Regions from separate parts of the Collinsella sp. AF11-11 genome, predicted to be linked through region 1. Evidence: riboswitches for the same ligand, from Rfam matches in the RefSeq annotation. Region 1 holds a riboswitch; the other holds the start of a gene.
The links. Region 1 has a riboswitch for thiamine pyrophosphate ahead of thiM (hydroxyethylthiazole kinase). Riboswitches for the same ligand answer to the same signal wherever they lie in the genome.

Region 1 (6,647 bases):
GAACATCGCAAACATGTGTTGCAAACCCAACACAAACATGCGCGGGCGGCCGAGCGACGATGCATCGTAGATGGCATCGGTGACGGCGGGCGTCGAAGACTGGGACATGGAAGTCCTTTCGAATGGAAGGGCGATCAGGCATATCGGATAACCTGCCCGAACGATACGATCCGAACCATTGTACGCGATATGCAGTACCTCGCACGCGCCGCCACCTGCAAACGCTAGCGCTATTTCCAAACGCGCTCGGCAATACGCCTGACCAGCGCAATCTTTGCCCACTGCTCGTCCTCGGTCAGCTTATTGCCAATCTCGCAGCTGGCAAAGCCACACTGCGGAGACAGATACAGGTTCTCGAGCGGCACGTACTTTGCCGCCTCGCGGATGCGCTCGACGATAGCATCCTCGTTCTCGAGCTCTGCCGCCTTGGTGGTCACCAAGCCCAGCACGACCTTCTTGCCGGGAGCAACGTACTTGAGCGGCTCAAAACCACCGGCGCGGGGCGTGTCGAACTCCAGATAGAACGCGTCAACGTCCTCATGCGCAAACAGGTACGGCGCGATGGGGTCGTAGCCGCCCTCAAAAGCGTAGGTGGAGTGGTAGTTGCCGCGGCATACATGCGTGTTGATAACCAGATCGTCGGGCTTGCCCTCGATGGCGACATTGTTGAGCGCCACGCCCAGCTCGCTTACCTTTTGCAGGTCGACCGGGCTCATGCCGGTTTTGGCAACAAAATCGGTATCGCAGTAGATGCCCCAGGTGCAGTCATCAAACTGGATGTTGCGGCAGCCCGCGGCATACAGGTCAGCAATCACGGTGCGGTATGCTGCGGCAATGGCATCGACGAGCTCTTCGTCGGTCTTGTAGACGGCGTGCAGACTCTCCTGCTGGCCATCGCAGCGGTCGAGTGTGACTTCGGAGAACGTCTGGATCGGCGCCGGAATGGTCTGGCGCGCGACCTGGCCCTCTCCCTCGAGCGACTTGATAAATTTGAAGTGCTCGACGAACGGATGATTCTCGCCGCTAATGGGACCGGTTACCACGGCGGTGTCGGCGGTAGTCTCCTCATCGTGGAACATGTAGCCCGTGCGCGAGGCGCGGCGCTCAATGCCGTTGAGGCCCCACATAAAATCGAGGTGCCAGTAGCTGCGGCGGAACTCGCCATCGGTAATCACCTGCAGGCCGGCAGCCTTCTGCTTGGCCACTAAGTCGCGGATGGCCTCGTCCTCGACGGCCTTAAGGCCGGAAGCGTCGAGTTTACCCGCGACATAGGCGGCACGGGCGTCCTTTACAGCCTGCGGACGAAGAAAACTGCCGACGATATCGGCACGAAACGGCGCGTTCGGTTGAATCGAAGTGCTCATAGATATCTCCCTTTGCATTGGTTGCTTTACTGGGACAGAGTATGAGCGCTCATATGGACATCGTAAAATATATGTTTATAACAGTTTGATATAGATGCTTCCTATATCAGTTTGGACTGCCATAAAGAGATTTGACCCGTGCAGAACGCAGCAATCTAGATGTGCTGACGAATCGCTTCGATATAGGCCTGCCCGTAGCGCGTAAGTGTCGTGTTCTTGCGCGTGATGATGCCGATCTCCATGTACTCGTCTACATCGAGCGGAATGGAGATAATGCCGGGGCCGTTAAGTTCATGGCTGATCACGCCCGAACAAACCGTGTAACCGTTAAGGCCCATGGCCAGATTGAACAACGTCGCACGGTCGCGCACGCGGATATTCTTGCGACGCTCAAAGGTCGAGGTCAGTTCCTCGGAATAATAAAACGAGTTATAGCTGCCCTGCTCATAGGACAGGAACGGGTAGTCTTCCAGATCCTCGAGCGTCACGCTGGAGCGGTCCGCCAACGGATGGTCGGCGCAGACGAAGACATGCGGCGTGGCACAGAAGAGCCCTTCGAACACGAGCTCGTTGGCCGCCAGCATGCGCTCGATGACCTCGCGGTTGTGCTCGGACAGATATAGGATGCCCAGCTCGCTTTTCATGTGCGCGACATCCTCGATAATCTCGTGGGTCTGCTCCTCGCGTAGGGTAAAGTCGTAGCGCGCGGCATCGAACTCGCGGATTACATCGACAAACGCATTAACGGCAAAGGAATAATGCTGGCAGCTCACACTAAAGTGCGGCACCTGCTCGGACGTGCCTTTGTACTTGCCCTCGAGCAGGTCGGCCTGGTCGAGTACCTGGCGCGCATAGCCCAAGAAGGTCTCGCCCTCCTCGGACACAATGACGCCCTTGTTGGTGCGCTCAAAGATGTGCACACCCATCTCGTTTTCGAGATCGCGGATCGACGCGGTAATCGAAGGCTGCGACACAAAGAGCCGGCGCGAGGCCTCGGTGATGCTGCCGCATTCGGCAACTTTAACGACATATCTGAGCTGCTGGAGCTTCATGATGGCCTCCCTAGACGTCCGCGATACCCGAACCCGCCGCATCTGCCTGACGCATAAACGACGGCATCTCCCCCGTCGCGGCGCAGGCGGCAATCTGATGCAGCGCTGCGGCAACCGCATCGTCTGCCGCAGCGCCGATATGCCAGCGTGCGGCAACCGTGACGGCCTCGTTGGCATTGGCGACCGCAACGGAGTTGGGAACGGCATCGATCATGGGCAGGTCGTTATCGGAATCGCCAAATACGGCCACCTCGTCGGGCGTTAGGCCCAAAGCGCGCGCCAGCTCCAGCGCAGCGCAGCCCTTGTCCCAACCAGCCGGAAGGATGTCGAACAGGCGCACACGGTTGTTGGGAAACACAAGCGAGAGCTCCGGCACCTCGGCGGCAACGCGCTCGCGTAGCTCCGCGAGCTCCTCACGCGAACGGGCGCTCCAGATATTCGCCTTGAACACCGGCGCATCATCGACGACAGGGCGGCACGGGGCCTCTTCGCCCTTGAGCCACGCATTGCCGCCCGATTCCATAGCGCGACGCACACGCTCGGCATCACGTGTCACGCAATAGGCATCGTTATCCCAAAAGTCATCACCTAAGCTGTAGACCTTCAGATAGGTATCGTCGGTTTCTTCTTCCAGATAGGCGGCTAAACGCATTAGTGCGTCGCTATCGGTCGCACGCGAGGCGACCGCCTCGCCGTCGACAAACATGACCTGGCCGTTACAGAATGCGCCGGTCGAATAGCACTCGGAACGATTTTTAAACATCCAGCCCATCGCAGACGGCTGACGACCCGAAACCGGACCAAAGTGCAGACCCGCCGCCTGCATGGCATGAATGCCCTCGATGGCATAGTCGCTGGCGCCGTCATGCCCGGCCGGAATCAGCGTATCGTCCATATCGGTCAGCACAAGTTTGATCATAAGGCCCCCTCGGTCATTCTTTATCCCGTCTATTGTACCGACCTGCCAAAAAGGGACAGGTTTATTTTGGCAGGTTTTATCTGGGGAAACGCAAAGCCCCAGTTGTTACCTGCCAAAATAAACCTGTCCCTTTTTGGCAGGTGCGCTAGTATAGGGTCAACAGATTCGATGCGGGAGTGCCGGCGGTGCAAACCACAAGGCTGAGAGGGCATGGGGCCCAATCCTTTGAACCTGTCAGTTAATGCTGGCGTAGGGAGCATGCCGCCTTTTTAGGGGCGCTGTCTATGCACAGCGCCCCTTTTCTATGCCAAGGAGGCATGTGCAGTGATCGATTCGAAACAGCTTAAGCAAAATGTGGTCAAGGCCGTGGGGGAGATTCGCGCCACCAATCCGATGGCAGGCTCCATCACCAACACGGTGACGATTGACTTTGTCGCCAACGCACAGCTCGCCGTGGGCGGATCGGCCGCCATGGTCTATCTGCCCGACGAGGGCGAGGCACTCGTTGCCGGCGGCGGCGCCATCTATCTCAATATGGGTACGCTCTTCCCCATCTACGAGCAGACGATTCCCCGCACGGCCAAGGCGGCACACGACGCCGGCAAGCCCTGGGTGCTCGATCCGGTGGGCCTGGGCATCGGCAGCCTGCGCACCCAGCTGGTAGGCGAACTCAAGCAGTACAAGCCCGCCATCGTGCGCGGCAACGCCTCCGAGATCATCGCACTCGCCGGCCTGTGGGGCCTTGAGGGCGAGGCGGCCGACCTGAGCCGCGTACGCGGTGTCGATACCACCGACACGGTAGACGCTGCCCGCGATGCCGCCGTGGCGCTCGCCCGCTACACCGGCGGCGCCGTTGTGGTCTCGGGCGAAGTCGACCTGATTACCGACGGCACAACCGTGGCCAAGTCCCACGGCGGCAGCCCGCTCATGTCCAAGATCACCGGTTGCGGCTGCTCGCAGGGCGGCGTGCTGGCCGTGTATGCCTGCGCCGCCGATCCGTTTACGGCAGCCGTCTGCGGTGCCGCCGTCTACAACGTTGCCGGCACGCGTGCCGCCGCTGTCGCCGATGCCCCGGCAAGCTTTAAGGTCACCTTTATCGACGAGCTCTACCGCGCGACCGCCCAGGACATTGCCGATAACCGACTCGAGCTCGAGGAGGCATAAGCCATGTCCGAGCCCGCAACCGATGCCGGCATGAACACACTCGTCGCCGTAGCCATCGCCCCGTGCGGCACCGGCGACGAGCTGTCCGCCGAGGTCGCCGAGGTCGTGCGCGTCATTCGCGAGAGCGGCCTTCCCAACCGCACCACCTCGATGTTCACCGAGATCGAGGGTGACTGGGACGAAGTCATGCAGGTCGTGCGCGACGCAACCTTTGTGTTGGCGAGCAAGGGCATCCGCACCGAAGTCGTGCTCAAGGCCGATATTCGACCCGGATTTACCGACACCATGACTGGCAAGCTCGAGCGCATGGAAGCGCAGATCAAAAAGCAGGAGGAAGCACAGTGAGCATCCGCGACAACCTTGATATCTCGGCCTATCTGGTACTCGGCCCCGAAAACACCCTCGGACGCCCCGTGGGCGATGTGGTGGCCCAGGCGCTCGACGCCGGCTTTACCTGCATTCAGGTGCGTTCCAAGGTGGCAAGCGCCCGCGAGATCATCGCACTGACGGGCGATGCCGCGCAGGCCATCGCTCAGGCCGGCAAAACCGGGCAGGTCGCGCTGCTGATCGACGACCGCCTTGACTGCGTACTTGCCGCACGCGAGCAGGGCATTGCCGTCGATGGCGTGCACGTAGGCCAGAGCGACATTCCCGTCGAGGTCTGCCGCAAGCTGCTGGGCCCCGATGCCATTGTGGGCCTTTCGGCCCGTTGCGAGGAGATGCTCGAGTACGTCAAGACCGCCGACATGAGCCTGGTCGACTACCTGGGCATCGGCCCGCTCCACGAGACCGAGACCAAGCGCGACTGCGGACGCGCGGCCGACGGCTCTATCATCACCAAGAGCTTTGAGGACCTTGCCGCACTCCACGCGGCAAGCCCCGTGCCCATCGTGGTGGGCGGCGGCGTTAAGACGGCCGACTTGCCGCAGCTTAAGGCCACCGGCGTCGACGGCTTCTTTGTGGTAAGCGCCGTCTGCAGCGCCGACGACCCCCATGCCGCAGCCAAGGAGCTTGTCGACACCTGGCAGCAGGCATAGGCATAGGCCGAACAGCTGATTCGCAGCCTCATATCTTCAGCAATGAAAAGCGCATCCCAGTTTGGGCCTCCATTCCGGGATGCGCTTTCCGTATGCGACCCTTACCCCGCCAGATACGCTTCCAACGCCGGCAAAGTCGCCTCTGCATCGTGGCGGCCAATCTGATAGATACGCTCAAGCTCATCGGGCTCGCGGCACAGCGACGGCACCTTTACCGATTCGCTCGGCCGCACCACAAAGACCTCGCCGGCAGCCTCGCGACGTGCCAGGTCATCAAGCGTGGCATTGTAGGCCTCATGCCGATGCTCAAGCGCCGCCACAAACTCCGGGTAGTGACGGAACACGCGCCGCAGCATGGGCATCACGCTGTTGGGCTGCTTCACAAAGCCCGCCGGCTGCGTGAGTACCACAATATTGCGGTCATACCCCTGCGCAAACAGCCAAGCACTGGGAATGGAATCGGCCACGCCGCCATCCAGATATTTATGCCCCTCAATGGCGACAGGACGCGTTGCCACGGGAATAGCAGACGACGCCCGAATCCACTCGATATCGCGCTCGTCGCCATACGGCAGATCGTGATAGACGGCCTTGCCCGTCTCGATATCGGTACACACGCACGTAAACCGCATGGGGCAGGCACGATATGTCTCCAGGTCGATGGGATCGCGCTCGATGGGCACCTCGTGATAGGCAAAATCTGCATTGAACATATCGCCGGTTCGCAGCCAGCTTGCTACACCCGCATAGCGCTTATCGGCGCAATAGGCCTTGTTGTAGCGAATGGCACGACCAATCTGGCGCGATTTAAAGTTGTAGCCAAACGCCGCGCCCGCCGAGACGCCCACCATATGGTCACAGGTCAGGCCGCACTCCATCCATACGTCGAGCACGCCCGCCGTATACATACCGCGGTAGCCGCCTCCCTCGAGCGCAAGCCCCGCCGTGGGCGTCGTATCTGGCTGTGCCATGCGACCATCTCCATCCCCGCAAATTTAAACGGAACAAGTATACCCGTCAACATATACCGCCCCAGTCGCATTTTCATCGAACATCGCATCGTCGCGCTACCGTTTGTCGAATAATAGCCGCCCACAGCATGTGCACCCCT
Region 2 (6,647 bases), on a different contig from region 1:
ATTGCTCGGCGCCGGGGCTCAACTTGGTCAAGGCGCGCCTGTCGAACGTTTCGTTTGCATCATGCGACCTGAGCTACGCGAACCTTTCGGAGGGACGCATTGGCCCCATCACGGCGTGCGATGTGCGCCTGACCGAGGCGGCGCTCCAGGGGGCCAAGTTGGGGCAGCTGCGCCTGGATAGCTGCGACCTGACGCGAGTTGATGTGTTCAAGACACCGCTATGTGGTGTTGATGTATCGCGCTGCACGTTTGAGGCCCCCGTTGTTTCGGGTGACTACCGTGAGTTGCGTGGCCTGACAGTCAATGCCGAACAAGCGCTCGCACTTTCGGGCTTGCTCGGCATCCAACTCGCAGACGATTGGCCGTAACAAGAAAAACCACCACAAAGGTGCCTGTCCCCTTTGTGGTGGTTTTGCTGCAGGGCTAGTAATTCCACATGTGGTTGACGGGGCCGGAACCTTTGCCCATGTCAAAGTCGGCGGCGAGGGCGCCCGTTAGGTAGGCCTTGCCGGCGTTGACGGCGTCGGCAAGATCCATGCCCTGGGCCAGCGCGCAGGCGATAGCGGACGAGAGCGTGCAGCCGGTGCCATGCGTGTTGCCGGTCTCGATGCGCTTGTGACGGAACCATGTGGTGAGCGGATCGCCCAGGTGGTTGCCCTCGTCATCGAGCGGCGCGGGCTCCGCCAGCACGTCGTTGGCCTCGTTGACAAGATGTCCGCCTTTAACCAAAGACGCGCATCCAAAGCGGCGGGTGAGGAGCATGGCGGCATTTTGCTGCGTGCGCTCGGAATCGACCTCGTAGTCGAGCAGTGCCATGGCCTCGGGGATATTGGGTGTGATGACGGTCGCCAACGGGAACAGGCGACGCGTGAGCGCCTCGGCCGCGTCCTCGGCAATGAGTCGAGCGCCCGAGGTGGCTACCATGACGGGGTCCACGACCACGTTCGTTGCGTTCCAGGCGCTCAAGCGGTCGGCGATGACTTCGATAATCTCGACAGAAGAAACCATGCCGATCTTGACGGCGCTCGGGCGGATGTCGTCAAAGACGGCGTCGATCTGCGCGGCGACGATATCTGGCGAGATATTCTGCACGGCGGTGATGCCCAGGGTGTTTTGCGCCGTGATGGCGGTTATGGCCGTCTCGGCATACAGACGGTGCGCCGTAATGGTCTTGATGTCGGCCTGAATGCCGGCGCCACCGCTGGAATCGGATCCTGCGATGGACAGGACGGCAGGTACCTTGCTGCGATCCATGTTCGCTCCCTTGTTCGGTCGGAATCAAATGGGTCTTTAAGCTAGCATTATAAAGATGCCCGGGCCGACTCTATGTCGAACCCGGGCGGGCGGTGCAATCTTTACGCAAATGCAAGAAAATGTTCACACGTCAACAACGGTCGACGTCGCGGTGCTTCCAAAAGCAATCGTGGCGACGAGTTAGTCCTCCATGCCGAGGTCGATCGTCGTGCCTTCGAACACCTTGTTGACAGTGCGAACGGCGCACATCTTGCCGCACATGGTGCAGGTGCCCTCGGTGGCGGCGGGGGATTCCTCGTAGCGCTTCTTGCCGGTGACCGGGTCGAGGGCGCACTTCCACATGGCGTCCCAGTCGAGCTTGCGGCGTGCCTGACCCATCCTGTCGTCCATGTCACGGGCGTGCGGTACCTTCTTGGCGATGTCGGCGGCGTGTGCGGCAATCTTGGTGGCCATGAGGCCATCGAGCACATCCTGAGCGTTGGGCAGGCACAGGTGCTCGGCCGGCGTCACGTAGCACAAAAAGTCGGCACCCGAGCTCGCGGAGATGGCGCCACCGATGGCGGCGGTGATGTGGTCGTAGCCCACGCCGATATCGGTCACCAGCGGCCCCAGCACATAGAACGGGGCGTTGTGGCACAGGCGCTTCTGCAGCTTCATGTTGGCGGCGATCTCGTCGAGCGCCATGTGACCCGGACCCTCGACCATGACCTGGACGCCGGCGGCCCAGGCGCGCTTGCACAGCTTGCCCAGCTCGATCATCTCGGCGGTCTCGGTTGCGTCGTTGGAGTCGTAGAGACAGCCCGGGCGGCAGGAGTCGCCGAGCGAAATCGTCACGTCGTACTCGTGGCAGATCTCGAGCACCTCGTCGTAGAACTCGTAGAAGGGGTTCTCGTTACCGGTGACCTCCATCCAACCAAACAGCAGCGAGCCGCCGCGGCTGACGATGTTCATGAGGCGGCCAGTCTCCTTAAAGGTCTTGATGACCGACTTGTTGATGCCGCAGTGGATGGTCATAAAGTCCACGCCGTCCTCGGCATGCGCGCGCACGACCTCGAGTAGATCGTCCTTGGTCAGCTTGACCAGCGGCTTTTCCATGTAGCCGATGGCATCGTACATGGGGACGGTGCCCACCATGAGCGGTGTCTCGTCGATGAGCTGCTGGCGGAACTGGCGCGTCTTGCCCGAGTTGGAGAGGTCCATAATGGCGTCGGCGCCAAAGTCCTCGGCGATCTTGACCTTCTTCCACTCCTCGGCGGCATCGGCCTTATCGCCCGAGATGCCCAGGTTGACGTTGACCTTGGTGGACAGGCCCTCACCGACGCCAAAGGCGCGCATGCCTTTTTTGATATGCACGATGTTGGCGGGGATGGCGATGCGGCCGTCGGCCACGCGCTCGCGGATGTACTCGGGGTCGCGATGCTCGCGCTCGGCAACCTCCTTCATCTGCGGCGTGATCTGCCCGGCGCGGGCGAAGTCGATTTGCGTGACGAGCTTGGGCTCGGTCTGTGTGCTCATTGGCACGGCTCCCTTCGTTGGCATTACCCATATCAGGTTTGCGGGTCAGGGCGGACGCGCCCAATCTCAGCCTGCCGTCTTGTCCTGCAAGCCCCCCGTTATGTCATGGGCTCAAGTATAGCCTGAATGGGTACGATTGGGCCAACGAGCGTGCCTGCGGGGAGGCGAACATGGAAGACAAGCATCTATATCGAGAGACGCAATGGGATGTATCGGCCGAGGAAAGCCGTGCGCACCATGGCCTTGTCGCGATTGGTTTTGCGGTGCTTGCCGTGCTGGTGATTGCCTTTTGTATTTGGACGTTTGGCGGTCGCGGCGGCGCTGGCTGGGAGTTCGAGGTTGATGATAGCCTACCGATTATGACGGTGAGGAGTACTGGCGGTAATGCCAATACGCTCGCCGTTCCGGGCGATTATTGGTACCCGCGCGATGAGTTTGTGCAGCTGCAGCTGAGTGGTGGGTCCATTCCAGGTGAAGAAATCGAACGCGTGACGTTTGATGCGGCGCTCAAAACGCTGACGGTGAAGCTCAAAAATCAAGGAGACGTGCCCACGACGATGGATATCGCGCTGACGGAATGGCGCCTGGAGCCCCCGTCGGGCGTCAAAGTGTCCGAGGTGGAGCACGTCAAGATTACCTATCAGGACGGCTCGACAAATGAAATTGCCAAAGCTGACGGCTTGGCGGAATAGACGCCGTGCCTAGGTAGCACATTCAAAGTAGCGGTGGTCCTACAAGGCCTGTTCGTTCAGGAAGACCAAAGTGTTTTTATTTGAAAGCTCGGGAAAGTGACGATAACCAACGTCGAACGCGGTGAGCCCGCTTACATCCTCGAGCTTGTTTTCTGCCATCCACCGCACCATGGAGCCGCGCGCCTTTTTGCTGGCGGTCGACCGTTGGATGGGCTTCCCGTTGCGGATACCCTCGCCAAAGAGGCATGTGACGGCCGTGGCGTCGCCCGCGAGGTGGGGCAGAACGGCTTTGGCATACTCTACGCTGGCGAGGTTGACGATCGTGGTGTTTGAGTCCGCCGGGGCGATAGCCCGCGCGAGCTTGTCGCTCCAAAACGCGTAGAGGTCTCGGGCATCGTCAACGGCGAGCTTCGCGCCCATCTCCAGCCGATACGGTTCGACGGCATGAAAGGGACGAACGCACCCGTAGAGGCCGGAGAGGATCCATAGATGGTCTTGTAGCCATGCGAGCTGCGCGGAATCCATCACCTCGGGCGCCATGCTCTGGTATTGAATGCCGTGGTAGGACATGACGGCAGGGGAGAGGTGACGGGCGAGTTCGGGATTGTCGAGATCGCCGTTTTTCAGGATGGGCCCGAACTCATGCAGGGTGTTGAGGCAAGGCCCCAGCAGTTTGTCACTCACGTTCCATAGCGCTTGCAGGCCGCCGCTGCCTTCATTTCGTTCGATATCTAGCAGTGCGCAGTGGAGGCGAGCCGTCTCGTGCGCAAAGGGTGGAATGCCCAGGACTTCAAAAGCATCTTGGGCCGCGCGCATCTGCTTGGCGGGCGAAATGACGACCTGCAGCATGGACTCTCCTCTGCCAAAAAGGAAGTTGCGGTGGAATACGGTCTGTTTTGGCCGTTTATGGGCCAGTTTAGTCTGTATTTCACCGCAACTGATGAAGGGTTGGTTACGCGCGCTCGATGAAGGCCTTGTAGCCGCGATAGGCCTCGTAGATATCGGCCTTGTTAGCGACCTCCCACAGGGCGTGCATGGACAGGACGGCAACGCCAGAGTCGATGACGTTCATGCCGTACTTAGCCATGATGTATGCGATGGTGCCGCCGCCGCCCGCGTTGACGCGACCGAGCTCGCAGGTCTGGAAGTCCACGCCGGCCTCGTCCATGATGTCGCGGATGAGGGCCACATACTCGGCGTCGGCGTCGTTAGAGCCGCCCTTGCCGCGGCTGCCCGTGTACTTGTTAAAGCACAGGCCGCGACCCATAAAGGCTGCGTTCTTGGTTTCGAACTTGCCGGCGTAGCCCGGGTCGAAGCCGGCGGACACGTCGGAGGAGAGCATGCGGCTGCGGGCGAGCGCGCGGCGCAGGGCCAGCGGGCTATCCTCGCCGGCGAGCGTCATGATCTCGGCGACGGTGTTCTCGAAGAAGCGGCTCGTCATGCCGGTGGCACCCACGGAACCGATCTCCTCCTTGTCGACGATGAGTGTGATGCTCGTGCGCTCGACGTCTGCCACGTTGATCTGAGCGAGCATGGAGGGGTAGGCGCAGACGCGGTCGTCGTGGCCATAGCCCAAGATCATGGAGCGGTCGAGACCCATGTCGCGGGCGGGGCCGGCGGGCACGACCTCGATCTCGGCAGAGAGGAAGTCCTCCTCCTCGACGTCGTACTGTTCCTTGAGGATGTCCAGGAACATCTGTTTGACGGGCTCCTTGGGGGCGTCCTTGTCGTCCTCGTCAAACTTGACGGGGCGGCCGCCCACGATCACGTCGAGGATCTCGGCGTCGACGGCGTCCTTGGCGGGCTTGGACATCTGCTCGCTCGAGAGGTGGATCAGCAGGTCGGAGATGGTAAAGACCGGGTCGTCCGCCTTGTCGCCGATGTTGATGTCGACGGTGGTGCCGTCCTTTTTGCAGATGACGCCCACAAGCGCGAGCGGGGAGGCTACCCAGTGGTAGCTCTTGACGCCGCCGTAGTAGTGCGTGTCGAGGTAGGCCATGTCGCCGGCCTCGAAGGCGGGATTCTGCTTGAGGTCCAGGCGCGGCGAGTCCACGTGGGCACCCAGGATGTTAAAGCCCTGCTCGAGCGGGGCGGTACCCAGGTTGACGAGCATGAGGTCTTTGCCGTGGTTGGCGGCGTACACCTTGTCGCCGGCCTTGAGCGCGCGGCCCTCGGCGATCACGGTCTCCAGGTTGACGTAGCCCGCCTCCTCGGCCATCTTGATACCGGTCTTGACGCACAGACGCTCGGTCTTATTCTCGCTCAAAAACTGCTTATAGCCGCGGCAAAGCTCCTCGAGCTCCTCGACTTGCTGTGGCGTGTACTTTTTCCATGCGCAGGGACGCTCCATGACGCAGGCTCCTTTCGGATCGATCGTGCTGGTTGATGTACCGTGAGCCATCGTATCACGCGCGGGCTCACGGTGGCGGGGGAGCTTGATGTGCGGTGGCCGCGGGGCAGGGAGCGTGTAAACTGGTGTGAGCAAACCGTGCCCAGCCCAAAGCGAGGTATTCAATATGTCTGACAAGCGCCGCACTTTTGCCGTTATCGACGGCAACTCGCTCATGCACCGCGCCTTCCACGCCGTGCCGCCGACCATGAACGCGCCGGACGGTCGCCCCACCAACGCGATCTTTGGCTTTCTGAACATGTTTCTCAAGATGATCGATGCCTTTAACCCCGACGGTGTGGTCGTGGCGTTTGATAAGGGCAAGCCGCGCGTGCGCATGGAGATGCTGCCGCAGTATAAGGCGCAGCGCCCGCCCATGGACCCCGATCTGCACGTGCAGTTTCCGATGATTAAAGAGCTGCTCGCCGCGCTCAACGTGCCGATTCTGCAGTCCGAGGGCTGGGAAGGCGACGATATCCTGGGAACCATGGCGCGCCTGGGTGAGGAGGCAGGCTGCGACATGCTGCTGGTGACCGGCGACCGCGACATGTATCAGCTTGTGACCGAGCACGTCAACGTGGTCTCGACCCGCAAGGGCCTGTCCGACGTAGCGATTATGACGCCCGAGAGCGTGGATGACCTGTATCACGGCATTACGCCGGCGCTCGTGCCCGATTTTTACGGCCTGAAGGGCGACACGTCGGACAACATTCCCGGCGTACCGGGCATCGGTCCCAAAAAGGCGAGCGCGCTCATCGCACAGTACGGCAGCTTGGACGAGGTCATCGCGCATGCCG

Region 2: it holds a riboswitch for thiamine pyrophosphate, as region 1 does, so the genes downstream of both, thiC (phosphomethylpyrimidine synthase ThiC) here and thiM (hydroxyethylthiazole kinase) in region 1, are expected to answer to the same signal.

Annotation. Positions count from the first base shown of each region.
Region 1 covers NZ_QSAS01000002.1:186,508-193,154, reverse strand. The annotation lists gene DWV58_RS02320 (uracil-xanthine permease family protein) at 1-108, opposite strand, end outside; gene DWV58_RS02315 (5-methyltetrahydropteroyltriglutamate--homocysteine S-methyltransferase) at 231-1,364, opposite strand; gene DWV58_RS02310 (LysR family transcriptional regulator) at 1,520-2,416, opposite strand; gene DWV58_RS02305 (HAD-IIB family hydrolase) at 2,427-3,335, opposite strand; TPP riboswitch at 3,498-3,608, shown strand; gene thiM (hydroxyethylthiazole kinase) at 3,660-4,499, shown strand; gene DWV58_RS02295 (thiamine-binding protein) at 4,503-4,844, shown strand; gene DWV58_RS02290 (thiamine phosphate synthase) at 4,841-5,536, shown strand; gene DWV58_RS02285 (patatin family protein) at 5,638-6,507, opposite strand.
Region 2 covers NZ_QSAS01000011.1:43,982-50,628, forward strand. The annotation lists gene DWV58_RS07520 (pentapeptide repeat-containing protein) at 1-368, shown strand, start outside; gene thiD (bifunctional hydroxymethylpyrimidine kinase/phosphomethylpyrimidine kinase) at 424-1,254, opposite strand; gene thiC (phosphomethylpyrimidine synthase ThiC) at 1,435-2,769, opposite strand; TPP riboswitch at 2,761-2,877, opposite strand; gene DWV58_RS07535 (hypothetical protein) at 2,940-3,461, shown strand; gene DWV58_RS07540 (YaaA family protein) at 3,501-4,310, opposite strand; gene DWV58_RS07545 (aminopeptidase) at 4,414-5,811, opposite strand; gene polA (DNA polymerase I) at 5,978-6,647, shown strand, end outside.